Regions from separate parts of the Massilia consociata genome, predicted to be linked through region 3. Evidence: predicted binding sites of a transcription regulator. Region 3 holds the regulator's gene; each other region holds the start of a gene.

Region 1 (7,339 bases), on a different contig from region 3:
CGCGCCGCCTTGGCCACCTCTTCGCGGGTGTTCCACGGCGGCGGCGGGCGCGAATCCAGGTCGTCAGCCTCGGGCTTGGGCGGCTCCTGGGCCATCTGCTCGGCCAGGCGGGCGGTGACGATTTCCTTCTTCTTCAGGGCCAGCACGCCGCGCTGGAAGTCCGACACGCTGCGGCGGGCCAGGTGGTTGTCGATCATCCACAGCATCACGTCGTCGATCGACGCGAAGTTGTTGTTATGGACGGTGCGGAAGGGAATGCCGTGCTTCTGGCAGATCTCGTAGCGGTTGTGGCCGTCGATGAGCGTGTCGCGCCACAGCACCAGCGCGTCGCGGCAGCCCTCGGCAAGGAGGCTGCGCTCGAGCGCGGCATATTCGATGTCGGTCAGCGGGTCGACGAAGGCACGCAGTTCGTCGTTGATGGTGATGTTCAATTCTTGTCCTCTTGCTACTGCGCCGCCAGGGTCGGGGCGCCGTCCGGCATGCTACACCATCCCGGCGGGAGGACCAATGGATGAGAGAAAAACCTGGTTACGAGCGGTAAAGTTGAATTTCTGTCCCTCCACTCCTGATCCATAGTCGACCAAGGGCGAACAGGTTCGAGCGCCTGTCTTGCGCCGCACGACATGACGTGTCGGCGAAGCTGCGTTTATGACACCTCAACAGTTCATTGCGAAGTCAAGCGCAGGAGGAAATTGTATGGGGTTGGAGATTGCTGCGATAGGGCAACTATCCTCGCCGCCATGTCGGAAATGTTCGGGGGAGCGGGAAGCATTGTGACAAACGGCTTGGGCGCAGGAGGATCGTGGTGCGGGCAGCCGGAATCGAACCGGCACGCCTCACGGCGGCAGATTTTAAGTCTGATGCGTCTACCAATTTCGCCATGCCCGCGTCGGCGGGGATTGTACTACGTGCAGCAGCCACAGTGTTAGTAGTTGAGCTACGTGTGCCGGCCATGGTGGTGGTCAGGGTATCCATGCGTGGCGGATGCTGCGCTCAGCTGGCCGTGAATCCATGTGCGGAAAACGAAAAAACCCGCTGAACACCGGCCATGCTGACGAGAACAGGGCTCCGGCTCAGGCACGTCTATTCTCGAGAAACGAAAATGGCGATGCCGGTGCCGCTCTTGTGTTCGGCATTGGCCGGCAGGATCACAGCCCCGCCGGTTGTCACCGGGACGAATACTGCGCCCGGCTCCTGCTTGTTGCCGGTAGCCGTCAGGAGGACACCGTTGGCGCCCAGCTTCGCTGCCTCTTCCTTGAGGCGCTCGACCATCTTGTCGGTCTTGCCCTGGTTGGTCACGGCCCACGACGCTTCGCTGGACGTCTCCAGCAGCGCAATGCGCTCATAGGATGCCGGCGGCTCGAGATACAGCTTCACCGCACTCGGCTGAATCGCGGGGCGTGCATGGCCAACCAAAATTACCGAACTACTCGCACACGCACTCAACAGGACAGCAATCGCCGCACCAAAAACAATCTTTTTCATTTCCACCTCAGTTCCGGCATCGTAGCGTGCCGTTGCGCAACTAAATTATAGGACCTGCCATTTGTACAAATGTCATCAATTGTCCTATCGTTGTAAGCAACGCTCTCCGGCCTTGCGCGTGTGCGGCGGCAACCGGAGCGCAACCGACATGGCTCGGCAACTCCGTCGAAAAGTTTTACAGGGAACCCAACAAAAGTAACCAACAATCAGCCAAGCAGATGATAATAAAAGCTTATTTCTAAGTGGCATGAGAATTGCTCACGGTACGGCGCAGTTCCCACAGCGACCTCCCCTCTACCATGATCAAACGACTCCTCGCCCTGGCAGCCGGCTCCCTGCTGTCCCTGAACGCCTTTGCGGGCTACATCCAGTATGACCTGAGCGGCCCCGTATCCGGCCACATCGTCCAGCATGAATCCGACCAGTCGATCGCCTACTTCTGGATCGACCAACTGGTGACCGGCACGCCCTATCCTTTCATCCAGTCGCTGACGCCGGTGCAGCAGGGGGAAGGCGCCACCGTCATTCGCGCCACGACCACGTATTTCCGCAACGATGGTCCGACCAACTTCTCCATCTCCAGCGATTTCGGCGCCGACCAGACAACCTGGCTCGACATCGCTTTTTCGCGCGGCGCGCAGGGAAGTTTCAGCTACACCGCGAACCATGCCAATTCCATCTACCTGTGCGGAGACAATGGCTGCGGCTTCGAAAGCTTTTCCGGAACGCTCTCCGGCTCGGCTTCCAGGGGCGTCGTCGACCCGCAGCTTGCGAGCTATCTCGACTTTGTCGGCGGCTATTACGACGGCATCGCGCCGGCCGTCCCGACCTACGTGAATCCGGGTCCGGCCCCCGCCCCGGTACCCGAGCCCGGCAGCCTAGCGCTGCTGGCGCTGGGCGCGCTGGGCCTGGCAGGCATGCGCCGCAAGACCGCAAACTGAAAGAGCGAGCCGAAAAAAAACCGCTGCCCACCGGGCAGCGGTCAAGAACTCAGTTGGCACTGAGCTGGAGACACGCGGAGAAAGGTGGAACTATCCACCAGAGAACAATACCGAGATAGGGTTGCCCTCCCGGCTCTCAAGCGCCACTTCATCCCGTCCGCGTGTCAGCGTGTTCGTACATCCTTCTTGAAACTTTCTAGGGTCCAGCACCGCTGGCGGCTATGGCGCCGCCCGCCAGCTCTGGTAGGCCACCGCCAGGCAGACCACGCCCACGAAAAACAGCAATCCGTACACGAAGAACCGCATCGAGCCCGCCAGGCCGGCGACGGCGCGGTTCGCCTTGTCGTCCAGCTTGCCGCGGTTGCGAAACGCATTCAGCAGCATCGAGATGAAGATGAACAGCGTCGCAAAGATCAGTACCGCTTTCATGCCGTTCCTTTAGGTGCGCGCCACGACCAGCGCCAGCGCCGCCAGCGCCAGCACGCCGGACACGCCGGTCGCCACGCCCAGCCACAGCATGCGGGTGCGCGCCGCTTCCATCTTGGCGATCAGCTGTGCGTTCTGGTCGGCCAGGTTGGCGATGATCTCGGAGGCCTGCAGCATCTGGTTGCGCAGGTCGGCCAGCGTCGCCTCGTTCTTCTCGACGCGCATGACGAGCGTGCCGAACACGTCGTCGTGCGCTTCGGCCTCGGCCATCATCGGGTCCGGCGCCATGCCCGGCGTGCCCCCGGACTTGCGCGCCACCGTGTCCCACAAGCGGCGCGCGCCGGTCGCCACCTGCGGCGCGGCATTGATCACTTCACTCCACGGGACGGTCCTGAGGACGCTCCACCAGCCAGATGCCATGTTTGTTTCTCCTGTCGATCGAATCACCCGCGAGCATACCACTGCGCGCGCGCCCGGTGGCCCGGCTTGGAACGCTACCGTGCAACGCCTTGCCTGCGGCTGGCGTACCATGCCCCCATGTGTGGACGATTTGACCAGAGCCAGACGGCTCGCTACTACGCCGGCGTGTTCGGCTGGACGGACGCGGTCTACGACAGCGAATCCGGGCCCGCCTGGAACGTCTCGCCCGGCAGCTACCGCCCCGTGATGCACGTGCAGGACGGCGAGCGCCGCGTGGACGACGTGTTCTGGAGCTACCGCCCCCGCTGGGCCGAGGGCAAGGTGCCGATCGTGGTCAATGCGCGCATGGACAAGCTCACCAACCGCTACTGGAAGCCGCTGCTCAAGAACGGGCGCGCCATCGTGCCGGCCGAGGGCTGGTACGAATGGACCGGCGAGAAGGGCCACAAGCAGCCCTGGCACATCCACCGCAAGGAGCGCAAGCCGCTGTTCATGCTGGCGCTGGCGAACTTCGGCAGCTTCACCGAGAACCGGGCCGAAGCCGGCTTCGTGCTGGTGACCGACGAGGCCGACAAGGGCATGCTCGACATCCACGACCGCCGGCCGGTGGTGCTGGAAGCGCCCGACGCCGAACTCTGGCTCGACCCGGCGCTGTCGGCCGAGGAAGCCCTCGACCTGGCGCGCCGCGCCGCCCTGCCCTCGGACGCCTTCGAATGGTACAAGGTGAGCACCGCGGTGAACCGCGCCGGCGCCCAGGACCCGCAGATGGCCCTGCCCCTGGGCGAATGATTTGACCGGATGGTAAAAAACCCGCACGTTCGCACGTGCGGGTTTGTCGTCGGGTGTCCGCAGGCGGGGCGGCGATGGTGCCCGCCCCGCATCGGACCGATCAGTGCTGATCAGTGCTGATCAGTGCTGGTATGCGCCCAGGTCGAAGCCGGTGCTCGTGTTGCGCGCACGGCCGTCGATGTCAGTTGCCGGTGCGTAGGTCGAGATGCCGCGGCCGATCGCCGGCGAGCTGGTACTCAGCTTGAAGTTCGGCGTCGCGGCGGTACGCGAGTAGCCGACGAACAGCGGGTTCGAGCTGATCGTGTTGGTGTGGGTCAGGCCATTGAGCAGGCGGAAGTTGTACTTCGGGTTCTGGAACACCAGGTTGTTGCGGTAGGTGTTGTTCTTGCCGGTCTTGCCCTGTTCCGAGATGCCGTACTCGTTGTCGAACACAATGTTGTTGTGCACGTGGACGTTGTTCGCGCCGGCCGAGGTGAAGTAGTAGTTGCCGCCGCCGACGATGATGCCGAACACCGACGAGCTGACCGTGTTGTTGATGATCTTCAGGTCGGTCGCATCGTGCCACAGGTGGATCGCCGCCGAACCCACGCGGTACACCACGTTGTTCATGATGGTGCCCGAGGTCGAGTGGTAGATGCCCTGGACGTAGGTGCAGCCCTTCGGGCCGATGTCATGCACCACGTTGCCGATCACGTCACCCTTGACGCCCTTGTAGTAGCTGTCCACGCCGATCGCCGAGCCGCCTGCGCTGTTGCACGGGATGGTGGTGGCCAGGTGATGCACGCGGTTGGCCTGGATCACGTTGTACGAACCGCCGGTGTAGATGCCCAGGGTCCACTTGGTGCCGTTGCCGAGCTTGCTGCCGTCGACGTCGAAGCCGATGATGCTCACGTAGTGGCCGCGGTTGTCCCATGCGCTCTTGATGGTCGAGTTGGCCGGCGGGACGATCTTGGCGCCCCACTTGGTGGTCGAGACGTAATAGATGCGGCCGGCCGCGGTGCCGTTGGCGGTGGTGCGGATGCCGCCGGCGTAGGTGCCCGGGGCAACCCACACGGTGGTGCTCGGCTTGGTCGCGGCCTTGGCGGCGCGCGCCAGGGTCTTGAACGGTGCTGCCTTGGTGCCGGCGGCGGTATCCGAGCCGGTCGGCGACACGTAGTAGTTATAGGTGGTGGCCGGGATCTTCGGCATGCCGCCGGTCGAGGTGTCGCTCGGGGTGACGGTCGGCTTGCGGTTCGCGTATTCCGGGCTGGCCTTGATCTGGGCGGCGATGTAGTCGATGCTCACGCCCTTGTCGAGCGAGTCGGCCCACCATGCCCAGCCCGCGGCATCCGGTTCACGGCCGAGCAGCGTCAGGTACAGCTGGCGGATCTGCTCCTTCTGTGCTGCGGTCGCGCTCTCGAGGGTCGGAGCGGGGGCCGAGGTGGCGGCAACGGCGTTGCCTGCGCCCAGGGCGCCCAGCAGGATGGCGGCGCTGCTGCAGAGGACGGCGTGGTGGCGGATGTGCGAAGCGAAAGCGAAGGTCTTGTTCATCTAATCTTTTCCTGTTTGCCCGAAACTTGAGTGGGCGTCGGAGCGACGGCAAAAAACTGCCCCGTGCACCGGATGTCCGGTACAGCAGGCCACCGCAACGGTGGCGTTCTCCGGGTTGCTCGATCAGGCGCACGCTCGGTGCGTGGCCCTCGGGTGGCGCATGCGGCCGGGCCGCATGCGCGTGGGGGAACTGCCTTGAGAACTACGGGTACTGCCTGGTACTGCTGGGTGCGGCCTGGTGCTTAGTGCTGGTAAGCGCCCAGGTCGAAACCGGTGGTGGTGCTGCGTACGCGGCCGTCGATGTCTTCCTTCGGCGCGTAGGTCGCGAGGCCGCGGCCGATTGCCGGCGAGCTGGTGCTCAGCTTGAAGTTCGGCGTTGCCGCGGTACGCGAGTAGCCGACGAACAGCGGGTTCGAGGCGACGGTGTTGGTGGCCTTCAGGCCGTTGCGCAGCGAGATGTTGTAGGTCGTGTTCTGGAAGATCAGGTTGTTCTTGTAGGTGTTGCTGGTCCCGGTCTTGCCCTGCTCCGAAATGCCGTACTTGTTGTCGAACACGATGTTGTTGTGCACGTGGACGTTGTTCGCGCCGGCCGAGGTGAAGTAGTAGTTGCCGCCGCCGACGATGATGCCGAACACCGACGAGCTGACCGTGTTGTTGATGATCTTCAGGTCGGTCGCATCGTGCCACAGGTGGATCGCCGCCGAACCCACGCGGTACACCACGTTGTTCATGATGGTGCCCGAGGTCGAGTGGTAGATGCCCTGGACGTAGGTGCAGCCGGCCGGGCCGATGTCGTGCACGGTGTTGCCGATGACGTCACCCTTGACGCCCTTGTAGTAGCTGTCCACGCCGATCGCCGAGCCGCCTGCGCTGTTGCACGGGATGGTGGTGGCCAGGTGATGCACGCGGTTGGCCTTGATCACGTTGTACGAACCGCCGGTGTAGATGCCCAGGGTCCACTTGGTGCCGCTGCCGAGCTTGCTGCCGTCGACGTCGAAGCCGATGATGCTCACGTAGTGGCCGCGGTTGTCCCAGGCGCTCTTGATGGTCGAGTTCGCCGGCGGAACGATCTTGGCGCCCCACTTGGTGGTCGAGACGTAATAGATGCGGCCAGCCGCGGTGCCGTTGGCGGTGGTACGGACTCCGCCGGCGTAGGTGCCCGGGGCAACCCACACGGTGGTGCTCGGCTTGGTCGCGGCCTTCGCTGCGCGCGCCAGGGTCTTGAACGGTGCTGCCTTGGTGCCGGCGGCGGTGTCCGAGCCGTTCGGCGACACGTAGTAGTTGTAGGTGGTGGCCGGGGTCGCGACGACCGAGGCCAGCGAGCGCGTCGCGCCGTCGGCGGTCGAGATCGGGGCGGTCTCGGCGGACTGCTCGGCCTGCGGCTCCAGCGGGTGGCTTTCGTAGCCGGCCAGCTCGAATTCCTGGGTCGTTGCGGTGGCGGCCTGGTCGGCGTCCGCCGCTGGGCTTGCTGCCACCGGAGCGGCTGCAGCCTCAACCGTTGCCGCGGCGCCGGTGTCGCTGGTGACCTGGGCTGCAGTGGAGGACTGTTGGCTGCCGGTGGTGTCGGTCATGCCGCCACCGCATGCGGTCAGCAGTACTGCAGCGCTGCAGCACAGCATTGCGTTGACACGGACGTCCGAAGCAAAAGTAACGAGTTTTTTCATGAGGAAGATTCCAAGGATCAAAAGTGAATACGTAACCTTTGAGCGGTGGAAACTTCCTTAGTTCAATCTTTTTTCAAAAAATTT
Region 2 (7,339 bases), on a different contig from region 3:
ACCCGACCCAGACCCTGCACCTGGCCAATCCGGAAATCCGGCTGGTACGCGAACGGCCCGAACCCGAACTGAAGCTTGCTTCGCGTCCTTGACCGAGCGTCGCGGTTCCGCTGCTGTCCACATGGGCAGCGGGACGCGATCGGCGGAGCCGGGTAGCGCTGCTCAGCCGCGGATCTTCGCCACCAGCTTGGTCGTCGAGCGATCGTGCTCGAAATCGATGGCCACGGCCCGGCCGCCATAGGCCAGCACCGCCTGCCCTTCCGGGATGGCGGCCATGTCGTAGTCGCCGCCCTTGGCGTAGATTTCCGGTTTCGCTTCCAGCACCACCGCGAGCGCGGTGTCTTCATCGAAGTCCACCACCAGGCTGACCGATTCCAGCGCCGCCAGCACCGCCATGCGGTCGGCCAGGGTGTTGTGCGGGCGGTCGTCGCCCTTGCCCAGGCGCTTGACCGAGGCATCGGTGTTGGCGGCGACCACCAGCGAGCCCCCCAGTTCGCGCGCCTGCGCCAGGTAGGTCACGTGCCCGCGGTGCAGGATGTCGAACACGCCGTTGGTCAGCACCACCGGCTTCGGCAGTGCGGCGATACGCTGCGCCAGCTCGGCGCGCGTGCAGATCTTGTTTTCGAATGCTGGCATAAGTCTCAGTTGGTGGGTGCGTCGTCTTGCGGTTCTTCCTCGATCGCCATCGACAGCTCGGTGGACCTGGCGCCGGCACCAATCGGACCCTTGCGCTCGCCCGACAGCTTGATCTGCAGGCGCAGGCCGTTGGCCGAGTCGGCATTGCGGATTGCCTCGTCGTAGCCGATATAACCCTTGTTATAGAGTTCGTACAAGGCCTGGTCGAAGGTGCACATGCCCAGTTCGCGCGACTTGTGCATGATCTCCTTGATGTTCTGGAAGTTCCCCTTCAGGATCATCTCGCCGATGGTCGGCGTGTTCAGCAGGATCTCGATGGCGGCCTTGCGGCCCTTGCCGTCTTCAAGGCGGATCAGGCGCTGCGAGACCACCGCGCGCAAATTGGACGACAGGTCCATCAGGAGCTGGTTGCGGCGCTCTTCCGGGAAGAAGTTGATGATGCGATCCAGGGTCTGGTTGGCGTTGTTCGCGTGCAGGGTACCCAGGCACAGGTGGCCGGTCTCGGCAAAGGCGATCGCGTGTTCCATGGTCTCGGTATCGCGAATCTCGCCGATCAGGATCACGTCCGGCGCCTGGCGCAGCGTGTTTTTCAGGGCGTTGTGCCAGGAATGCGTGTCCACGCCCACTTCGCGGTGCGTGACCAGGCAGTTCTTGTTCTTGTGGACGTACTCGACCGGGTCTTCGACCGTGATGATGTGGCCGGCCGAGTTGCTGTTGCGGTAGTCGATCATCGCCGCCAGCGTGGTCGACTTGCCGGAACCGGTGCCGCCCACCACCAGCACCAGGCCGCGCTTGGTCATGACGACATCCTTGAGCACTTCGGGCAGGTCGAGCTTCTCGAAATTCGGGATCTCGGAAGCGATGGTGCGCACCACCATGCCCACGCTCTGCTGCTGCACGAAGACATTCACGCGGAAGCGGCACACGCCGGGCAGCGAGATCGCGAAATTGCACTCCATCTCGGCTTCGAATTCAAGGCGCTGGCGCTCGTTCATGAGCGACAGGGCAAGCGCGCGCGTGACCTCGCCGGACAGGCGCTGCTGGCTCAAGGGCTTCATGGCGCCCTGGTGTTTCATGCTGGGCGGGAAATCGCTGGAGATGAACAGGTCGGAGCCGCCCTGGTGGTGCATCACCGTGAGCAGCTTGTGGATGTAGGCCTGGGCTTCCGCCGGGCCGAACGTCGATGACATGGGAACCTCTCGAGAGCGCAGGAGAAAAATCCTGCATGGCAATTATATCGAGGAAGTGTCGATGAAGAAGCGCCTGCCGGGATGCACCGCCGCTGATTTCGATAGAATATGAAATCCTGGCTGACTAAAAGCCAACATTGTGTCAGGATGAGCGTCAATGCAGCCGTGACATCCTGGGCAAGAGAACCTATGACACTGACCGAGCTGAAATACATCGTCGCCGTCGCGCGCGCCAAACACTTCGGCCATGCCGCCGAAGCCTGCTTCGTGGCCCAGCCCACCCTCTCCGTCGCCATCAAGAAGCTCGAGGACGAACTCGGGGTGACGCTGTTCGAACGCGGCGGCTCCGAGGTTTCCGTCACGCCGCTGGGCGCGCAGATCGTGGCCCAGGCCGAGCGCGTGCTGGAACAGACCGCCGCCATTAAGGAACTGGCAAAGCAGAACAAGGACCCGCTGGCCGGCCCCCTCCGGCTTGGCGTGATCTATACGATCGGCCCCTACCTGCTTCCGCCATTGGTGAAACGCCTGATCGACACCGTGCCGCAGATGCCGCTGGTACTGCAGGAAAACTACACCCACAAGCTGCTCGAACTGCTGCGCCAGGGTGAGCTCGACGCCGCCATCGTGGCGCTGCCGCTGCCGGATCACGGCATGTCGATGCAGACGCTGTACGACGAACCGTTTGTCGTCGCCATGCCCCGCTCGCATCCCTGGGCAGGCCGCAAGGAAATTCCGGCGGACGACCTGAAGCTGGAGACCATGCTGCTGCTGGGCGCGGGCCACTGCTTCCGCGACCAGGTGCTGGAAGTGTGCCCGGAAATGGCGCGCTACTCTTCTCCCGGCAACGGCATGCAGCGCACCTTCGAAGGCTCGTCGCTCGAGACGATCCGCCACATGGTGGCCAGCGGCATCGGCCTGACCGTGCTGCCGCGCGCCTCGGTGGCCGACATGAACGACCCGAACGGCCTGCTGACCTACGTCCCGTTCGCGCATCCGGCGCCGTCGCGCCGCGTGGTCATCCTCTGGCGCAAGAGCTTCACGCGGCGCGCCGCGATCGATGCGGTGGCGCAGGCGGTCGGCGAGTGCAAGCTGCCCGGCGTGGACATGGCGGCGCTCGAAGCGGCCGCTTGAGGATCGCGGCAGGCTGTCAACGCCTGCCTGCTCGGCGCCTCCGGCACCGCATCCCGACGGCCCTTCACGATACCGGCCCTGCCTCATGCGTTATTTCTTACCGCAAATAACTGCAATCTGCTCTCAAATGCTTCCAAAATGCAATACAATTACTTATAATTAATAAGTAACTGTCGGTATACCTTACATCTGGGTCCCGCCCAATACCCCTGCCCGCCTTAAGTCCTTGAATATATGAGGTATTAGCGTGAAGGCACGCTTATTGCATATCGTATTTACGATTTTTAACCAAACTACAGGGGTAATCCATGAAACTGTTTAAAACACAGGTCTTTGCTGGCCTGTTGTTCCTGGCAGGGGCTGCTCAGGCAACGCAGTTGACCTTGCCCGCAGCAAATGAAATGTCCGTTGGCACCTACAACGGCTTCAACATCTATTCGCTCGACCTGCTCAAGCAATGCGCGCAAGCGGGCGATGCACGTTGCCTGCCGAGTTCCGGCCTGCCGGTGCAGTCTTCACCGGGCCAGATTGCCGACCAGGCCGTCATCCTCGGTGGGTCGAACGGCATGACGAACTTCCGCAACAGCCCGTTCCCGAACGGCGCCGCGGTCGATGAGGTGTTCCTCACCCCGCGCGGCAACCAGGGCGCATCCTATACGATGAGCGACCCGGGCGGCCAGTTCGCGGGCGACCGCGCCAACACCTGGGAGATATCGCTCGATCTGCTGCGCAACTACCTCAATGGCAATGATCTGGTCTTCCTGTTCGACAATAACCAACAGGGTTCCGGCGCCAACCAGTGGATCAATGTCTGGGGCCAGGCACGCATCATCGACGGGTCCGGCAACACGGTCAACGGCCTGTGCTTTGAACTGAGCACCGGCAGCGGCTGCAGTGCGCCTGTCCCGAGCGCCTATGTTCCTGTCGTGGGCAATTTCTGCGTCGACAAGACGACGGGCGCTTCCTACAACGTGGGCACGGCCCGGAACGCCACATCTTGCGGCACCAACGGCTACTTCGTGGAAAACAACCTCGGGACCAACAATGCCGAGTTCGCAGCCTACAACCAGACCCTGAGCAACGCCGTCCAGAACCTCATTGCAGGCAACTACTTCCTGTCGGTGGACGTGCGCTATACCGGCAACAATGCCGGCGCCGAGCAGCTGTGGATCTGCAGCGATTGCACCGTCGCCGGCACGCCGCCGGGCCAGGTGCCGGAGCCGGCCACGCTGCCGCTCATGCTGCTGGGCTTCATGGCAGCCGGGGCGATGGCCCGCAAGTCGCGCAAGCAGCACTGAAGCGCGCTTTGCAGACATGGAAAGGAGCCGCAAGGCTCCTTTTTTCATGCTGCGCAGCGCTCAGCGTCCGGTGCGCTGGCGCGCCAGTTGCCGGTCGAGCGCATTGGCGAAGTTCCGGCTGTCGGCCTGGCTGAAAGCCGCCGGCCCGCCGGTATCGACGCCGCTGCCGCGCAGCTCTTCCATGAAGGCGCGCATGCTCAGCTGCTGGGCGATGGTGTCCTTCGTGTACCACTCGCCGCGCGGGTTGAGCGGCAGCCCGCCCTTGTCCAGCACCAACGCCGCCAGCGGGATGTCGCCGGTGACGACGATGTCGCCGCTGTGTACGCGTGCGACGATCTCGGCATCGGCCGCGTCGGCGCCCGCCGGCACCTGCAGGGCGCGGATGAAGCGCGAGCCGGGCACCCGGACCAACTGGTTGGCCACCAACGTGACGTTCAGTTGCAGGCGCTCCGCCACGCGGAACAGGATGTCCTTGATCACCGCAGGACAGGCGTCGGCATCGACCCAGATGTGCATGATTCAGTCTTCAGTCAGGTAAGCGTCCATTGTAGCCGGATCCGCCGACGGTCCACGGCGGCGCCCGGCAATGCGGTATGCTGTCCGGCTCATCACATTCACGGACCGATATGATCCTGAGACCCCTCCTCGCTGCCGGCCTTGCCCTCCTGTCGATGCCCCTCGCGCAGGCCGGCGCGGCCGTGGCAGGCCTGGCTGCGCGGGGCAGCCAAGCCTGTTCAGCGCTCAGTCCTTCCTGCGGCGGCGCGCGGCCATCAGGCCGGCCATGCACAGCATCGGCAGCACCAGCGCGGCCGACGACGGTTCGGGCACGGCGGCGGTGATGGTGAAGCGGTCGCCCGCGCGCAGGCCGGCGGTGTCCAGCAGCCAGTCCCGGCCATTGCCCAGGACATTACCGAACTGGAACTCGGTATAGACCGGCGTGCTGAAGTCGATGGCGGCGGCAAGGGCGCCGGCGTTCACCGCGCGCACGGTGGTGAAGTCCGAGGCCACGCTGCCGGCGGCGCCGAAACGGATGCCCTGCAGGCTGAAGGTAAAGCGGCTCAGGTCGGCGCCCGTCAGGTTGCGCACCAGGGCGTTGAAGCTCAGCGGCCCTTGCAGGTCGTCGGCCTCCAGCACGAAGTTCAGCGTGGTGGTGCTGAAGTTCTGCAGGTCGAGGTCGAACGAGACCAGGCCCGGTGCGCTGTAGTCGTCAACGGTGTTGCTGCCGGTGGTGCTGGTCAGCACGGCTGCATTGGCGGCGCAGGACAGGGTCAGCGCGGCAGCGAAGGAAAGCAGTTTGGCGATGTTCATGGATGCTCCAAAAATGGTCGGAAGATGGCTTACAGCGGCCCTTTGGCCCAGGGGCCGGTGATGGCGAAGGTCACGCCCGGGGTCTGGATGTTGACGAACAGGTAGCGGCCGGTCGGGTCGAAGCAGGCGCCGGCGAACTCGTTGCCGCGCTGGTCGCCCGCAAGCGAGGCCAGCTTGCCTGCGCCCTGCAGCTGGGCGGCGGTCAGGACGATGTTGTTCTTGGCGAAGATGTAGGCGTCGCCCAGGCCGGTGAGGCCCATCAGGCGCTGGCCGAAGCCGAAGCTGTCGGTCGCGGCGGTCGAGGCGTCTTCGCAGATCAGGATCGCGTTGCGCGGGCTGACGGTCAGGTTGTCGCCCATGTTGCCGACCAGCGGGCTCGGGCTCGCGTAGATGCACTTAAGCACCTGCGTGGCCAGGTCGAGCTCCCAGATGGTGCCGCGCTGGACGGGGCCGCCCGCCGTGTCCATCACGTACACCTTGCCTTGCGCATACCAGATGCCTTCGCCGCGGTTCATGCGCGCCGCGCCCTGCACCCAGCCCTGCACGAAGGGGCCGGCGGCATTGGTGATGCGCACGCCGCTCAGGCCGACGGCGTCGCCGCGGTTGGCGTCCGGATTGGCGATGTTCACCCATTCCAGTTCGTACTTCGCGTCGACCGGCATGGTGGCCAGGTTGACGTTGTTGATGCCCTTGACCTTGGCCATCTGCAGCACGCCGCCCATTGCCAGCGTGCCCGGCGCGCCCGTCGTGATGTCCGGGATGTAGCGGTAGAAGCCCGACTTGCCGGACGAATCCTCGGTCTGGTACACGATGCAGGTGGCCGGGTCGACGGCGGCGGCTTCGTGCGCGAAACGGCCCATGCCGACGATCGGCTGGCCGGTGGTGCGCGCCGGGTCCGAATGCACTTCGAACACGTAGCCGTGCTTCTTGCCCGACGCGCTGACGGCGTCCGAACCGACTTCCTCGCAGGTCAGCCAGGTGCCCCACGGGGTGATGCCGCCCGCGCAGTTGGTCTGGGTGCCGCCCAGGCTCGGGGTCATGCTGACCCAGTTACCGTCGCGGAACAGCAGGTTGGTGGTGCCGCCGCCGAAGCGGTTGCCCGAAGTCGCGCTGACGGCGCCACTGTCGTACACGCCGATCGCGTTCAGGAAGTTGCTTGGCGCGCTGCCGCCGATCTCGTGGTTGCGGATGAGGACCAGCTCGGTGCTGCGGCCGACCTTGCGCGACAGGACCACGCCCATGCCGTCGTGGCCGCCCGGGCAAGCTTTGCCGTCGGTCATCAGGTCGCCGCGCCAGCCGAAGCTCTTGTAGGTGAAGCCGGCCGGCAGCTGCAGCAGCGGCAGGCCGGTGGTGAGGTCGTTCACCGGGGCGATCGGACCGTACGGGCTGTCCACCAGGGCGGTGGCGCCGTTGGCGGCCATGGCCTGCTGGGCCTGCAGCGCGGCGAAGGCGCCGATGAAGGGCAACGCGGTCGAGCCGGCGAGGCCCTTGAGCAGGTTGCGCCTGGTTGGCGAGACGTCCTGTGGCGAGATGTCCTTGTCAGTCATTGTGATTCTCCATGTGAGTGTGGAGCCGCGGGCATGGAGCCGATTCCCCCCTGCAGCTTGATCTGGTTGCGCCACCCGGAGCGTTGCCGGGCTGGCTGCTCATCCGTAACCGGGCAAGCCGATGCATTAAAACAAACGAACATGTCGGCTCCATGACAACAAAATGGCAACATTTCCGGAAACATGGGCGCCAGGGCGGAATGCATGGCCGCCTTGGAAGTGCATGCCG
Region 3 (7,339 bases):
AACAATGCTGAAAAGTTTTGACGCCGACCAGGCAAGCCGCGTGCTTGCGCTGGGCCGCGAGACCCTGGCCATCGAAGCCGACGCCATCCGCGCACTGCACGCCAGACTGGGCGACGACGACAGTTTCGTGCGCGCCGTCGCGCTGCTGTATGGCTGCACCGGCCGTGTCGTCGTGTCCGGCATGGGCAAGTCTGGCCATATCGGCCGCAAGATTGCCGCCACCCTGGCCTCCACCGGCACCCCGGCGATGTTCGTGCACCCGGGCGAAGCCGCGCACGGCGACCTCGGCATGGTGACCGCGCACGACGTGTTCATCGCCATCTCGAACTCGGGCGAATCGTCCGAGCTGCTCGAGATCCTGCCGGCCGTCAAGCGCATGGGTACCCCGGTCATCGCCATGACCGGCAAGCCGCATTCGCGCCTGGCCAAGCTGTCCGAGATCCACCTCGACATCTCGGTGGCCAAGGAGGCCTGCACCCTGAACCTGGCGCCGACCACCAGCACCACCGTCACCCTGGCCATGGGCGACGCGCTGGCCGTGGCGCTGCTCGATGCGCGCGGCTTCCGCGAGGAAGACTTCGCGATGTCGCACCCGGGCGGGGCTCTGGGGCGCCGCCTCCTGACCCACGTGCGCGACGTGATGCGCAGCGGCGACGCCATCCCCGCCGTGGCGCCCGAGGTGCCGCTGGCCAAGGCGCTGCTGGAGATCACCCAGAAGGGCATGGGCATGACCGCCGTGATCGATGCCGACCGGCGTCCGGTCGGCGTGTTCACCGACGGCGACCTGCGCCGCCTCATTGAACGCAACCACGATTTTTCCAATATCCTGATCCGCGACGTGATGCACGCGAACCCGCGCCGCGTCCATCCGGAACAGCTGGCGGTGGATGCCGTCGCCGTCATGGAAGAATTCCGCATCAACCAGATGCTCGTGGTGGACGCGGATGACCGCCTGGTCGGCGCGCTGCACATCCACGACCTGACCCGCGCCAAGGTGATCTGATGAGCGTTCAGCTGACCCCGCTGGAACACATGCAGCGCGCCGCGCGCGTGAAAGTCATGATCTTCGACGTCGACGGCATCCTCACCGACGGCAGCCTGACCTATGGCCCGGAAGGGGAGGTCACCAAGACCTTCAACGTGCTCGACGGCCTCGGCATCCAGCTGCTGAACAAGACCGGCGTGCAGACCGCGATCATCAGCGCGCGCAAATCGCCGATCGTGGTCAAGCGCGCCGGCGACCTGGGCATCTCGCATGTCTACCAGGGCATCCACGACAAGCGCATCGGCTTTGGCGAGCTGCTCGCGGCTACCGGCTTCACGGCCGAGGACTGCGGCTACATCGGCGACGACGTGATCGACCTGCCGCTCTTTACGCGCGTGGGTTTCGCCATCACCGTGCCCTCGGGCCACCCGGAGGTGCAGTACCGCGCCCATTACGTGACGAAGAACCCGGGCGGCCGCGGCGCCGTGCGCGAGGTGTGCGACATGATCATGCGCGCCCAGGGTACCTACGAACAGGCGCTGGCGCCGTATTTCGCCTGAACACGGTCAGGACGCCATGGTCAACTACAAGCGCACCGCCCACCGCTGGAAGCTCTTGAGCATCATGATGATCGGCGTGTTCTGCGCCTTCGGCAGTTTCTGGCTGCTGCAGGTGATGGAGAGCGACGAGCTCGACGGCCGCCTGGGCGGGCCGGGGTCCGAACCCGACTACATCGTCGAGAATTTCTCGTTCGTGCGCATGACGCAGGACGGCAAGCCGAGCTACGTGGTGTCGGGCAAGCGCCTGGCGCACACGCCGATGGGCGATGTCTCCGTGGTCGAACAGCCGGTGGTGCAGGGCATGACCCCGGGCCGTCCGCGCATGACCGTGGTGGCCGACCGCGGCCGCATCTACCATGAAGAGCACCGCGTCGACCTGCTCGGCAACGTGGACATCCAGCGCCCGGCCACGCCGACCAGCGAAGCGCTGCGCGTGCGCACCCAGGCGCTCACCGTGCTGCCCGACGAAGAGATCATGAAGACCGACAAGCCGGTCGAGATGCAGCTCGGCGCCGCCACCGTGCGCGGCACCGGCATGGTGGCCAACAACGCCACCCAGAAGCTGCACCTTGCCAGCCGCGGCCAGATCGTCTATCCGCCGCGCCAGCGCTAGCGGCCAGCAAACAACACAGGACAAGCATTCAATGAAAAAACTCATCGCAGCCGTCTTCCTTGGCCTGGCATCGCTCAGCGCCTTTGCCGAGCGCGCCGACTCGCTCAAGGAGGCCGTGATCAACTTCGACACCCTCGACGTCGACGAGGTCACGCAGACCCGCACCCTGACCGGCAACGTCGTGCTCACGCGCGGCACCCTGGTCCTGAAGTCCGACCGCGCCGTGATGAAGGAAACGCCGGAAGGCTACATGAGCGTGACGCTCACCGCAGCGCCGGGCAAGCTGGCCACCTTCCGCCAGAAGCGTGACGGCGGCCCGAACCTGTGGGTCGAGGGCCAGGCCCAGCGCATCGAATACGACGAGCGCGCCGAACTGGTCAAGCTGTTCTCCAGCGCCGAAGTGCGCGAGCTGGAAAACGGCCGCATGACCAACGAGATCAAGGGTCCCTTCATCTCCTACGACAACCGCCGGGAAGTCGCGCAGGTGCGCAACGACCCGAGCGGCGCGAGCAAGGTCGGCGGCGGCCGCGGCACCCTGATCATCGCCCCGCGCCGCACCACGTCGGAAGGCGCCAAGCAATGACGGCAGCGCGCGAAACGGCAGGCCGCGAAGACTGCAGCACCCTGGTCGTCAAGGGCCTGCAGAAGAGCTACGGCAAACGGCTGGTGGTGCGCGACGTGTCGCTGCAGGTCGAATGCGGCGAAGTGGTCGGCCTGCTGGGGCCCAACGGCGCCGGCAAGACCACCTCGTTCTACATGATCGTCGGCCTGGTGCCGTCGGATGCCGGCACCATCGACATCAACGGCACCGACATCACGAGCCTGCCGATCCACCGCCGCGCGGTGCTCGGCCTGTCCTACCTGCCGCAGGAAGCCTCGGTGTTCCGCAAGCTGACGGTGGAAGAGAACATCCGCGCCGTGCTGGAACTGCAGCGCGTGGACGGCAAGGCGCTGCCAAAAGACCAGATCAACGAGCGCCTCGACACCCTGCTGGCCGAGCTGCAGATCGAGAAGCTGCGCGAGAACCCGGCGATGTCGCTGTCCGGCGGCGAGCGCCGCCGCGTGGAGATCGCGCGCGCGCTGGCGACCAACCCGCGCTTCGTGCTGCTCGACGAACCGTTCGCGGGCGTGGACCCGATCGCGGTCATCGAGATCCAGCGCATCGTGCGCTTCCTGAAGGAGCGCAACATCGGCGTCCTGATCACCGACCACAACGTCCGCGAGACGCTCGGCATCTGCGACCGCGCCTACATCATCAACCAGGGGGCGGTGCTCGCCTCGGGCCGTCCTGACGACATCATCGCCAACGAATCCGTGCGGCGCGTGTATCTGGGTGAACACTTCCGCATGTAGTACTGCATCTCGTCACGACCATTAGGCAATGAAACAGTCACTGCAACTCCGCACCTCGCAGCACCTGGCGCTCACGCCGCAACTGCAGCAGTCGATCCGCCTGCTGCAGCTATCCACGCTCGAACTGCACCAGGAAATCGAACAGATCCTGGGCGACAACCCGCTGCTCGAACGGCTCGACGATCCGCTCGACCGTTCGGTGCGGCTGCTGGCCGACGGCGCCATCAACCAGGCGCCCGCCAACGGCGAAGCGCCGGCCGCGCAGCCGGCGCAGGAGCAGGGCGCTTCCGCCGACGGTGCGCAGGGCGAGGGCGATGGCCACGACCACGACGGCGAGCGTGGCGATGGCGACATGGACTGGGGTGGCGAAGGCGGCGGTGCGCGCAGTGGCGACGACGAAGACGGCCGCCCGCAACTGGAAGCCTGCGGCCTCACGCTGCGCGAGCACCTGATGGAGCAGGTGCGCACCACCAGTTGCGCAATGCGCGACCGCGCCCTGGTCGAACTCGTGATCGACGCCCTCGACGACAACGGCTACCTGGAAGAGCCGCTGGACGAGATCCACGCGCGCCTGCCAGCTGAGCTCGAGATCGAGATGGACGAACTGCGCTGCGCGCTGGCCCTGGTCCAGAGCCTGGACCCGGTCGGCGTCGGCGCGCGCAGCGCGGCCGAATGCCTGGCGCTGCAGATCCGCCGCATGCCGGGCGTGCCCCTGGTGACGCGGCGCCTCGCCTTGAAGATCGTCGAGGGTTACCTGACCTGGTTCGCGCAGCGCGAATATACCAAGCTGAAAAAGGCCCTGGATTGCGACGACGAAGACCTGCGCGAGGTGCAGGCCGTGGTCCGCAGGTGCAACCCGCATCCCGGCGCGGCGTTCGCATCGGGCGTCTCCGACTATGTGGTGCCGGACGTGATCGTGCGCCGCGCCAAGAACGGCTGGGCCGTTTCGCTGAACCCGGAAGTGATGCCGCGCCTGCGCGTGAACACGCTGTACGCGAACCTGCTCAAGCAGGGAAAAAGCGAAAGCCAGATGGGCGCGCAGCTGCAGGAAGCGAAGTGGCTGATCAAGAACATGCGCCAGCGTTTCGACACGATCCTGCGTGTTGCCGAGGCAATCGTCGAGCGCCAGCGCAACTTTTTCAGCCACGGCGCGGTTGCCATGCGCCCTCTTGTTTTACGTGAGATAGCTGATACACTAGGTCTACACGAGAGCACAATTTCTCGTGTCACAACGCAGAAATACATGCTGACCCCGCACGGCATGTTCGAGCTGAAGTACTTCTTCGGAAGCCATGTCGCCACCGAAGCGGGGGGAGAAGCCTCCTCGACGGCGATCCGCGCTCTCATTGCGCAATTGACAGGAGCAGAAGACCCTAGGAACCCTTTATCCGACAGCAAGATCGCGGAGATGCTCGGGGAACAAGGTATGGTCATTGCGCGCCGGACGGTTGCCAAATACCGCGAAGCGCTCAAGATTCCGCCCGTCAGCCTCCGCAAATCCCTGTAAAGCTACTGCCCACTCTCACCTTGTGGCGCGGGCAGGGCACCTTCCCAAAGGAGTGTGTATGAACCTCACAATCAGTGGCCACCATCTCGAAGTCACCCCCGCCATCCGTGAATACGTTCAGAATAAGCTCGAGCGCATTACCCGCCATTTCGACCACGTGATCGACACCCACGTGTTCCTCGCCATCGATAACCTCACCGAAAAAGAAAAACGGCAGAAAGCCGAGATCAACCTACAGGTATCTGGCAAGATTTTGCACGTGGCCAGTGCGGCGCAAGACCTTTATGCGGCAATCGACACGCTGATGGACAGGCTGGACAGGCAGGTTCTGAAACACAAATCCATGCTTCAAAACCATAATCACGTAGCGCACAAGCGCATGCCGGACAACGGCGAAGCCGCCGCAGCGTAACACCTACGCACACACCGCGGTAATCACAGCAAGGGCGTCTGAGGGGACGCCCTTTTTGCTTTGTAAAGATATCGCACCGGCCCGAGTGTTCTGTAGAATGCATGTCTTTTCGATCACAGAGCACTGCCATGACCGATACCGTCCTGACGCGCGTCGCCAACCGTACCGGCGTCATCACGCTTGACCGCCCGAAAGCCCTGAACTCGCTGTCGCTGGACATGGTGCGCGCATTGACCGCCATCCTGCTGGACTGGCAGGACAGCGCCGCCGTCGATGCGGTGCTCATCACCAGCACCAGCGAGAAAGCCCTGTGCGCGGGCGGCGACATCCGTTTCTTCCACGAGATGGGCCGCGTCGGCCCGACCGGCGGCAGCGCGCTGCTGGAAGATTTCTTCACCGAAGAATACGCGCTGAACCACCTGATCCACTTCTATCCGAAGCCCTACATCGCCGTCATGGACGGCGTGGTGATGGGCGGCGGCATGGGCATCGCGCAGGGTGGCCCCGGTTGCGGCCTGCGTATCGTGACCGACCGTACCAGGATGGCGATGCCGGAAGTGAACATCGGCCTGTTCCCCGACGTGGGCGGCAGCCATTTCCTGTCGCATGCCCCGGGGCAGCTGGGCCAGTACCTGGGCCTGACCGGGCTGACGATCGGCGCGGCGGACGCGCTCTATGTCGGGCTGGCGGACGTGTTCATGCCGGGAGAACGGCTCGGCGAGCTGATGGCGCTGGTGGAATCGACCCTGGGCGCGCAATTGCCGGAGGCGATCCGCGCGTTTGCCGCGCAGTTTGCAAGCCAGGCAGGTGCAAGCGAGCTGCAGGCGCAGCGCGCAGTGATCGACGCGCACTTCGGCGCGGCCTCGGTGCCGGCCATCATGGAGTCGCTCTCGCGCGACGAAAACCCGTTCGCGCAGAAGGCCCTGAAGGCGATGCGCCAGCGCTCGCCCCTCATGATGTGCGTGACGCGCGAGCTTCTGCTGCGCGGCGCCTCGCTGGACGTGGCCGACTGCCTGCGCATGGAGCGCAACCTGGTGCGCCGCAATTTCGAGCATGGCGAAGTGCTCGAAGGCGTGCGCGCGCTGGTGATCGACAAGGACAATGCGCCGAAATGGAACCCGCCGACGCTGGAGCAGGTGACGCCGGCGATGGTGGCGCGCTTCTTCGAGCCGGTATGGCCGGACTACGCGCACCCGCTGCGGCACCTGGCCTGATGGTCTGTAGGGTGGGCGGGTCTCCCGCCCATGCGGTGATAGTTAACGGTGAATCAGCCGGGCCGGCAGCTCTGGTGTGAGTTGAACGCGTGGGCAGGAAAACCTGCCCACCCTACGTTCCGGATGGACCTAAAGACCGTATCAGACGGTAATGTGCTTCGGCTGCTCCCGATGCCGCACGATGACGCGCTCGGTACTGTTGAAGTAGGCTCCCAGCCGCTCCGCCATGTACACCGACCGGTGCTGTCCGCCGGTGCAGCCCACCGCCACCGTCAGGTAGCTGCGGTTGTCCGTCTTGAACGAGGGCAGCCACTTCTCGACGAACGCACGGATGTCTTCCAGCATTTCGGCCGCGCTCGGCTGCGCATCGAGGAAGGCGATCACCGGCGCATCCTTGCCCGTCAGCGGGCGCAAGGCCAGGTCGTAATAGGGGTTCGGGATCGCGCGCACGTCGAACACGAAGTCCGCATCCAGCGGCACGCCCACCTTGAAGGCGAAGGACTCGAAGAACAGGGTCAGCGGCGCATGTTCGACGTCGGCCAGTTCCTTGATCCAGGCACGCAGCTTGTTGGCGGACAGTTCGGACGTGTCGATCACGTGGCCGAGGTTCTCGATTGCCGACAGGCGCTCGCGCTCCTCGGCGATGCATTCGATGAGCGTGCGGCGCGATGCCGGGTTCTCGCCCGGGCGCAGTT
Region 4 (7,339 bases), on a different contig from region 3:
ACCGATCGCGGCCGCCTCGCATGGGCGCGTGCACATCCTCGAGCGCGAATCGGCGGTGGACTCCACCGGCCACGGCTCGCCGCTGCCGCAGCTCAAGCACGGCGGCCCGGGCCGCGCCGGCGGCGGTGAGGAGCTGGGCGGCATCCGGGCGGTGAAACACTTCCTGCAGCGCGCCGCGGTGCAGGGTTCGCCGACCATGCTGGGCGCCGTCACCGGCGAGTACGTGCGCGGCGGCGCAGTGAAGGAAACGGAAGTGCACCCGTTCCGCCGCTGGTTCGAGGACCTGGAGGTAGGCCATTCGCTGCTGACCCACCGCCGCACCGTGAGCGAGGCGGACATCGTCAACTTCGGCGGCGTCTCGGGTGACTACTTCTACATGCACTTCGACGAGATCGCGGCCAAGGACACCCAGTTCGGCAAGCGCATCGCCCACGGATACTTCGTGCTGTCGGCGGCGGCGGGCCTGTTCGTGTCGCCGGCGCCGGGCCCGGTGCTGGCCAACTACGGCCTGGACAACCTGCGCTTCGTGGCGCCGGTGGCGATCGGCGACACCATCCGCGCCCGCCTGACCTGCAAGCGCAAGGTCGACCGCAACCGCACGGACGAACAGGGGCGCGGCCAGGGCGTGGTGGCGTGGGACGTGCAGGTGACGAATCAACACGACGAACTGGTGGCGAGTTACGATATCCTGACGCTGGTGCAAAAACGCGGCTAGAACCTGGCGATAGCTAACGATAACGCGTGCGTGGATGGCACCGCCGCCCACGATCAACCGAGGAGACCGAAGGCATGGCGAGACTGGACCTGAGCAGTATTCCCGTACTGAAAGGCACGGGCTACCCCGAGCAGTTCGCCGAGCTGGTGGACGGACGCACCAGGCAGGCACTCGGCGACGCCGGCGGCCTGGCCCAGTTCGGCGTCAACCTGGTCGAGCTGCAGCCGGGCGCGGCCTCGTCGCAGCGTCACTGGCACTCGCACGAGGACGAGTTCGTGATGATCGTGTCCGGGGAACTGGTGCTGGTGACCGACGAAGGCGAGACCATCATGCGCGCCGGGGACTGCGCGGCTTTCCCGGCGGGAAAGCCGAACGGCCACCATCTCGTCAACCGCAGCTGGGGGCAGGGAGTGTTCCTGTGCGTCGGCTCGCGCGTCAAGGAAGACGTGGCGAGCTATCCCGACATCGACCTGCGCTATGACGGCGCGACGGATACCTATACGCACAAGGACGGCACGCCGTATCCACCGCGCGCGCCGCACGGCTGAGCAAACCGGCCTGTATCAGCTCAGTTCAGCTTCCTCGCATAGCGGCTGCGGATGTGCTGGCTCACGAAGGTGGACAAGCCGCGTCCCTCGCGCGCCAGTTCCTGCATTCTGGCAATGTTCTCGGCCCCGGCGCTGCGCTCGGTGTACAGATAACGGTCGCCTCCGGTGAACTGGATGGTGATCGAGTCCTTGTCGATGTCGTAGGCGACCACACCGGATTCGCCGCTCGTGTTGCGGTAGCGGTGCATGTGCATCTCCATGGCTTACGTCGATACCATCCATGTGGGCATGGTCCTTGTCAGTACAAGGCGCCATGCGGATCCGGCGTTCAATGACCGATCTTGCGCTGCACCTTCAGCAGCCCGCTTTCCGTCCGCACGGCAACCAGATCCGCATAGTCCGGCACCGGGGCCGAACGCGTCTCCACGGGATGCGTGTGGGTGGCGGTGACGACGATGCTGTCCATGCCGGCTGCCTCGGCGGCCGCCAGCCCGATCGGCGTGTCCTCGAATACCAGGCAATCCTGCGGCGCCACGCCCAGTTTTTTCGCGCCCAGCAGGAACGGGTCCGGCGCCGGCTTGCCGTGCTTGACGTCTTCGGCCGACACCAGCAGGGGCGGCAGGGGCAGGCCGGCGGCGGCGATGCGCGCCGTGGCAAGCGGGCGCGAGGCCGAGGTGACGATCGCCCAGCGGTCCGTCGGCAGGCTGGCCAGGAAACGCCCCACGCCGGCGATTTCCTCGATGTCGGCCACGTCCTCGATCTCGGCCAGCGCAATGCCCAGCGCCTCGGCCACCGGATCCACGCCGGGCAGGCCCAGCTTACGGATGGTGTCCTCGGTGCGCTTGCCGTGGACGGTGGGCACGAACGTCACCGGGTCGAGCCCGTGGCGCAATGCCCACGCGCTCCAGACCCGCTCGGCGGACTTGATCGAAGTGAGGATGGTGCCGTCCATGTCGAACAGGAAGGCGGCATATTCACGCGCGGGCAGGACGTTAGGGTTGGTCGGCGTCACGGATGGGTTCTCGTTATCGGTTGAGCAAGGCCCGCTGAAGCGGGCAGGGCGCCCAGCATAGCGCAAACGGCGCAAGCCTTTCGCCCGCCAGACCGGCCAATCATGCCCTTGCTTGAAAAACCATGGGAGTGAGCATTCCGGAATAACAAACGGCAACCCAGGTGGGTTGCCGTTGGGCTGGATGGCAGCCGGGCCGGATCAGCGGACGCGGCGGCGTGCAGCCAGCAGGCCTGCGAGGGCCAGGCCGAACAGCGCTGCCGATGCCGGTTCCGGCACGTCGCTGGCTTCTTGCTGTTTCAGCGACAGCGTGCCCAGGAGGCGCGCGTCCGAGTCGCCGTTGGTGCCGCCGAACGTGAACTGCAGGGTATCGCCGGCATTGACGTTGGCGAAGGTGTAGGTGCCCGCATAGCCAAAGCCGCCCGAAGGCGCGCTGCAGCAATTTGCAGGGCCGGCATTGACGAGCGAATCGGTGCTGCCCATCGAGGACGACGCGTTCAGGAATGCGGTAACCATGAAGTAGGCGTGGAAGCCGCTATAGGTCCAGTCGAAACTGTAGTCGCCGGCTTTGTCGGCAATGGCCGTCGCGCTCCAGCTCTGCGTCGAGTACACGTCCGGTCCGGCAAGTGCGTAGGTCAGGTCGGCTCCGGCTGCGGTCTGGGTTGCCGCGGTGGTGCCCGGCCCGGTGATGTTCCAGGTGAGCACGCCGGCGTTGGCGGCGGGAGCGAAAGCGAATGCGATGGCTACGGCGAGCGCAACGGCTGGGGTGTTGGATACGAGTTGTTTGAACATGATGGCTCCAGTTGTTGTTGTACGTAGGAATCCCTGCAGTTCGTGCATAAATGCAATTACCATGCCAAAAGGAAATAAATACGTATATTCAACAACTTGCCGAAAAGCTTACTATTCACCTTCCTTGAAGTGTAAATATTTTCGACACAAGGGCTGGCAGACGGGAGCCGGTTTTGCCGGCCGCGCGTTCGGCCGGTATGGAAGCAAACCTTGCGTTTACTTGTGCCGGGTGTGAACGCGTGGACGGCAGCGCCGTCCACCCTGCATTACGCCAGTTGCTGGCGCACGCGCGCGATCGCCTTGCGCACCTGATTCGGCGCCGTGCCGCCCACGTGGTCGCGCGCCGCCACCGAGCCTTCCAGCGTGAGCACGGCAAACACGTCCTGTTCGATCAGCGGAGAGAACGCGCGCAGCTGTTCCAGCGACATCTCCGACAGGTCGCAGCCGGCCACGTCGCAGGCGCGCACCGCGTGCGCCACGGCTTCGTGCGCGTCGCGGAAGGGCAGGCCCTTCTTGACCAGGTAATCGGCCAGGTCGGTCGCCGTCGCATAGCCCTGCAGGGCGGCGGCGCGCATGTTCTCTGCCTTGACCGTGATGCCGCCGGCCATGTCGGCGAAGATGCGCAGGGTGTCGGTGACGGTGTCGATGGTGTCGAACAGCGGTTCCTTGTCTTCCTGGTTGTCCTTGTTGTAGGCCAACGGCTGGCCTTTCATCAGCGTCAGGAGGCCGTTCAGGTGGCCATAGACGCGGCCAGTCTTGCCGCGCGCCAGTTCCGGCACGTCCGGGTTCTTCTTTTGCGGCATGATCGACGAGCCCGTGCAGAAGCGGTCGGCGATGTCGATGAAGCCGATGCGCGGGCTGATCCACATCACCAGCTCTTCCGAGAAGCGCGAGACGTGCATCATGATCAGCGAGGCGGCGGCGGTGAATTCGATGGCGAAGTCGCGGTCCGACACGGCGTCGAGCGAGTTGTGGCACACGTCCTCGAAGCCCAGGGTTTTCGCCACGCGCAGGCGGTCGATCGGGAAGGTGGTGCCGGCCAGGGCGGCCGCGCCCAGCGGCAGGCGGTTCACGCGGCGGCGCGCGTCCTGCATGCGTTCAAGGTCGCGACCGAACATCTCGACGTAGGCCAGCATGTGGTGGCCAAAGGTGATCGGCTGGGCGACCTGCAGGTGGGTAAAGCCCGGCATGATGGTGTCGGCATGGCGCTCGGCCAGGTCCGTCAGGGCACTGCGCAGGCTGTTCAAGAGGCCGACGATGTCGTCGATGGCCGCACGCACGTACAGGCGGATGTCGGTAGCCACCTGGTCGTTGCGCGAGCGGCCGGTATGCAGGCGCTTGCCGGCGTCGCCGACCAGTTCGGTCAGGCGCTTCTCGATGTTCAGGTGCACGTCTTCCAGGTCCAGCAGCCACTCGAAGGTGCCGGCCTCGATCTCGCCCTTGATCTGTGCCATGCCGCGCTCGATCTCCGCACGGTCCTGCTCGCTGATGATGCCTTGCGCGGCCAGCATCTCGGCGTGGGCGAGCGAGCCCTGGATGTCGAACGGCGCCAGGCGCTTGTCGAAGAATACGGAGGCGGTATAGCGCTTGACGAGGTCGGAGACGGGTTCGGAGAAGCGCGCCGACCAGGCTTCGGCTTTCTTGGAGAATTGTTCGGTCATGGTGGGATCCCTGTTGGTATCCCACGATTATAACTGGCATGTGTATGACCGAGTCGGGCCCGAAAGACCGGCACTGCCGCTGCCGAGCCTTGCCTGCACAATGGCCGCGCTGCTAGCCGGGCCCGTGTATGGACGCCCGGCGGCTATCGGAAGCGGGCGTCCAATTGCGCGTTAGGCACCATGCAAACGGCGCTAGAATTGGTTTTTTTGCCAGATCCACGGTTCCCATGATTACCAACGATTCCAGCTTCCAGGTCAGTACCGACCAATCGCGGCTCGATGTCCCGATGATCTACCGCTTCCTGAGCGAACAATCCACCTGGGCCGTCGGCATTTCGCGTCCTGTCGTCGAGCGCGCCATCGAGAATTCGCTGTGCTTCGGCGGCTATCTCGACGGCCGCCAGATCGCCTTCGCACGGGTCATCACCGACTATGCCACCTTCGCCAACATGGTCGATGTGTTCGTCGTGCCGGAGTACCGCGGCCACGGCTACGGCAAGCAGATGATCGGCGTCGTGCTGCGCCATCCCAGCCTGCAAAAGCTGCGCCGTTTCACCGTGAATACGAACAACGCGCACAGCCTGTTCGAACGCTTCGAATTCACCCCGCTCCAGCAGCCGGAAGCCTGGATGGAGCGATACTTTCCGAACATATATTTGTCCTGAGCATACTCAACACGGCGACGCCCTTCTCGAATCAGGCTTACGATAGTCTGAACCGAGAGGAAGCCGCATGTTCCAGGTCGTCGCCCATGTTGTCGTCCAGGTTGCCGCGAAGCTTGCCACGAAGCTCGCCACGAAACTGATCGTGCGTGCATTGCTCGGTGTCGCCATCCTGGGCAGCCATCCGCTCGGCGCCGCGGAAGCCGTGCAGCCGAAGGGCTCGCTCGTCATCATCGGTGGTGCCTTGCGCGGCGATAACGCGGCCGTATGGGAACGCATGGTCCAGCTCGCGGGCGGCAAGGGCGCCCGCATCGCCGTGTTCGCTTCCGCTTCCGCCAATCCCGAAAAAGCGGGCAAATTCCTCGTAGAACGATTCAACCAGTACGGCGCCAGGGCATTCTTCGTGCCGGTCGCCGTGCGCCTGAGCGGCACCGACTACCGGGCGGCGGCCGACGATCCCGCCCTGGCCGCCAGCGTGCGCACCGCCGGCGGGGTCTTCTTCGCGGGCGGCGACCAGGGCCGCATCACGCGCGCGCTGCGCCGTGCGGACGGCAGCAACACCCGCATGCTCGACGCGCTGTGGGACATGTACCGGCGCGGCGGCGTCATCGCCGGCTCCAGCGCCGGCGCCGCCATCATGAGCAGCACCATGTTCGGCCATCCCAAGCCGGTCCATGCCACCCTCAAGCTCGGCCTCGACGACGGCAAGGAAATCACGCCCGGCCTGGGCTTCATCGGCGACGACGTCTTCATCGACCAGCACCTGCTGGTGCGCGGGCGTTTCGCGCGCATGGTGCCGGCCATGCTCAAGAAGGGCTACAAGATCGGCCTCGGCATCGACGAGAACACCGCGATGGTGGTCGGCCCCGACCGCGACGTGGAGGTGATCGGTTATCGCGGCGCGCTGCTGGTCGATTTGTCGCGGGCGGTGCCGCAGGATGGCCTGCAGGGGGGGCCACTGAGCGTCAGCAACGTGCGCCTGAGCTACCTGGACAACGGCGACCGCTTCAACCTCGCCACGCGGGTGTTCACGCCGTCGCAGGACAAGATCGACAACAAGGTCGACCCGGGCAAGCCGTATTACCGGGAGCCGATCTTCTCGGCCGATATCCTCGGCAACAGCACGGTGGTCGACCTGATGGCCAAGCTGATCGACAGCGACCAGCTTGACGCCATCGGCCTCTCGCTCGGCAGCCCGCACGGCGCCCAGCCCGACCTCGGCTTCGAATTCAAGCTCACGCGCACGGACGACAGCGTCGGCTACATGTCCTCGCTCACCGAGTTCTATTCGGTCTACAACATGCGGCTTGACGTGCGGCCGATCGTCGTGCCGCGGCCGCTGTACCAGTACCGGCAGGCCGGGTCCCTGGCGGTGTCGTCCGCAGGTTCCGGGTCCGGCGACAGCAAGGCGGACGCCGCCAGGTGATGGTCGAACTGGCATCCTTCCCGCAGTAGAATGGACGACCTTTCCCTTTCGAGGACCGTCCATGCTCCGTCTTTTCCTTCGCTTCCTGATTGCCGTGCTGGCGCTGGGCCCTGCAAGCACGATGGCCCAGCCGGCCCAGCCGGCCACTGTCCGGGTCGACTACACCCACAGCGGCAACGCACTGCAAGACCAGTACGCCCTCGAACGCGTCGTCATCGAGCCGCTGCCCTGGCCCGGCAGCACGGCGCGTAACCTCGACGACACGAACCGCGGCCACAACCGTGTCGAGGTGGTCGATGCGAAGACCGGCGACCTGTTGTATTCGCGCGGCTTCTCGACCATTTTCGGGGAGTGGCGCACCACCGACGAAGCGAACAAGATCAGCCGCAGCTTCCAGGAATCGGTGCGCTTCCCGAAGCCGGACCGCCCGGTGCGCGTGCGCATCCTCCAGCGCGACGAGCGCAACCAGTTCTCGGTCGCATGGAGCGTCGAGGTCGATACCGATGCGCAGGAGGTGGTGAAGAAG

Evidence for each region. The regulator sigma-54, encoded in region 3, starts transcription at its own class of promoters, with help from an activator protein. The targets are predictions, from matches to a motif close to TGGCANGNAANCTGCTTT.
Region 1: the regulator sigma-54 is predicted to act here: its motif matches at 1,729-1,746, upstream of ACFFJK_RS07330 (PEP-CTERM sorting domain-containing protein).
Region 2: the regulator sigma-54 is predicted to act here: its motif matches at 3,209-3,226, upstream of ACFFJK_RS05425 (PEP-CTERM sorting domain-containing protein).
Region 4: the regulator sigma-54 is predicted to act here: its motif matches at 3,114-3,131, upstream of ACFFJK_RS20665 (PEP-CTERM sorting domain-containing protein).

The regions. Positions count from the first base shown of each region.
Region 1 covers NZ_JBHLWP010000009.1:60,283-67,621, reverse strand. The annotation lists gene ACFFJK_RS07345 (ParB N-terminal domain-containing protein) at 1-431, opposite strand, end outside; tRNA gene ACFFJK_RS07340 (tRNA-Leu) at 804-888, opposite strand; gene ACFFJK_RS07335 (hypothetical protein) at 1,084-1,485, opposite strand; gene ACFFJK_RS07330 (PEP-CTERM sorting domain-containing protein) at 1,785-2,426, shown strand; gene ACFFJK_RS07325 (hypothetical protein) at 2,646-2,855, opposite strand; gene ACFFJK_RS07320 (hypothetical protein) at 2,865-3,272, opposite strand; gene ACFFJK_RS07315 (SOS response-associated peptidase) at 3,390-4,061, shown strand; gene ACFFJK_RS07310 (choice-of-anchor Q domain-containing protein) at 4,182-5,591, opposite strand; gene ACFFJK_RS07305 (DUF1565 domain-containing protein) at 5,834-7,162, opposite strand.
Region 2 covers NZ_JBHLWP010000006.1:285,581-292,919, forward strand. The annotation lists gene ACFFJK_RS05405 (mechanosensitive ion channel family protein) at 1-92, shown strand, start outside; gene ACFFJK_RS05410 (adenylyltransferase/cytidyltransferase family protein) at 163-636, opposite strand; gene ACFFJK_RS05415 (PilT/PilU family type 4a pilus ATPase) at 642-1,826, opposite strand; gene ACFFJK_RS05420 (hydrogen peroxide-inducible genes activator) at 2,016-2,957, shown strand; gene ACFFJK_RS05425 (PEP-CTERM sorting domain-containing protein) at 3,266-4,255, shown strand; gene ACFFJK_RS05430 (YaiI/YqxD family protein) at 4,316-4,771, opposite strand; gene ACFFJK_RS05435 (PEP-CTERM sorting domain-containing protein) at 4,997-5,563, opposite strand; gene ACFFJK_RS05440 (PhoX family protein) at 5,593-7,110, opposite strand.
Region 3 covers NZ_JBHLWP010000016.1:178,187-185,525, reverse strand. The annotation lists gene ACFFJK_RS18000 (KpsF/GutQ family sugar-phosphate isomerase) at 1-1,003, shown strand, start outside; gene ACFFJK_RS17995 (KdsC family phosphatase) at 1,003-1,545, shown strand; gene lptC (LPS export ABC transporter periplasmic protein LptC) at 1,562-2,158, shown strand; gene lptA (lipopolysaccharide transport periplasmic protein LptA) at 2,190-2,741, shown strand; gene lptB (LPS export ABC transporter ATP-binding protein) at 2,738-3,511, shown strand; gene ACFFJK_RS17975 (RNA polymerase factor sigma-54) at 3,540-5,018, shown strand; gene hpf (ribosome hibernation-promoting factor, HPF/YfiA family) at 5,077-5,430, shown strand; gene ACFFJK_RS17965 (enoyl-CoA hydratase/isomerase family protein) at 5,559-6,644, shown strand; gene rapZ (RNase adapter RapZ) at 6,786-7,339, opposite strand, start outside.
Region 4 covers NZ_JBHLWP010000022.1:24,897-32,235, forward strand. The annotation lists gene paaZ (phenylacetic acid degradation bifunctional protein PaaZ) at 1-715, shown strand, start outside; gene ACFFJK_RS20650 (cupin domain-containing protein) at 790-1,263, shown strand; gene ACFFJK_RS20655 (hypothetical protein) at 1,284-1,511, opposite strand; gene ACFFJK_RS20660 (HAD-IA family hydrolase) at 1,592-2,275, opposite strand; gene ACFFJK_RS20665 (PEP-CTERM sorting domain-containing protein) at 2,474-3,064, opposite strand; gene argH (argininosuccinate lyase) at 3,331-4,725, opposite strand; gene ACFFJK_RS20675 (GNAT family N-acetyltransferase) at 4,953-5,390, shown strand; gene ACFFJK_RS20680 (cyanophycinase) at 5,458-6,813, shown strand; gene ACFFJK_RS20685 (IgA Peptidase M64) at 6,875-7,339, shown strand, end outside.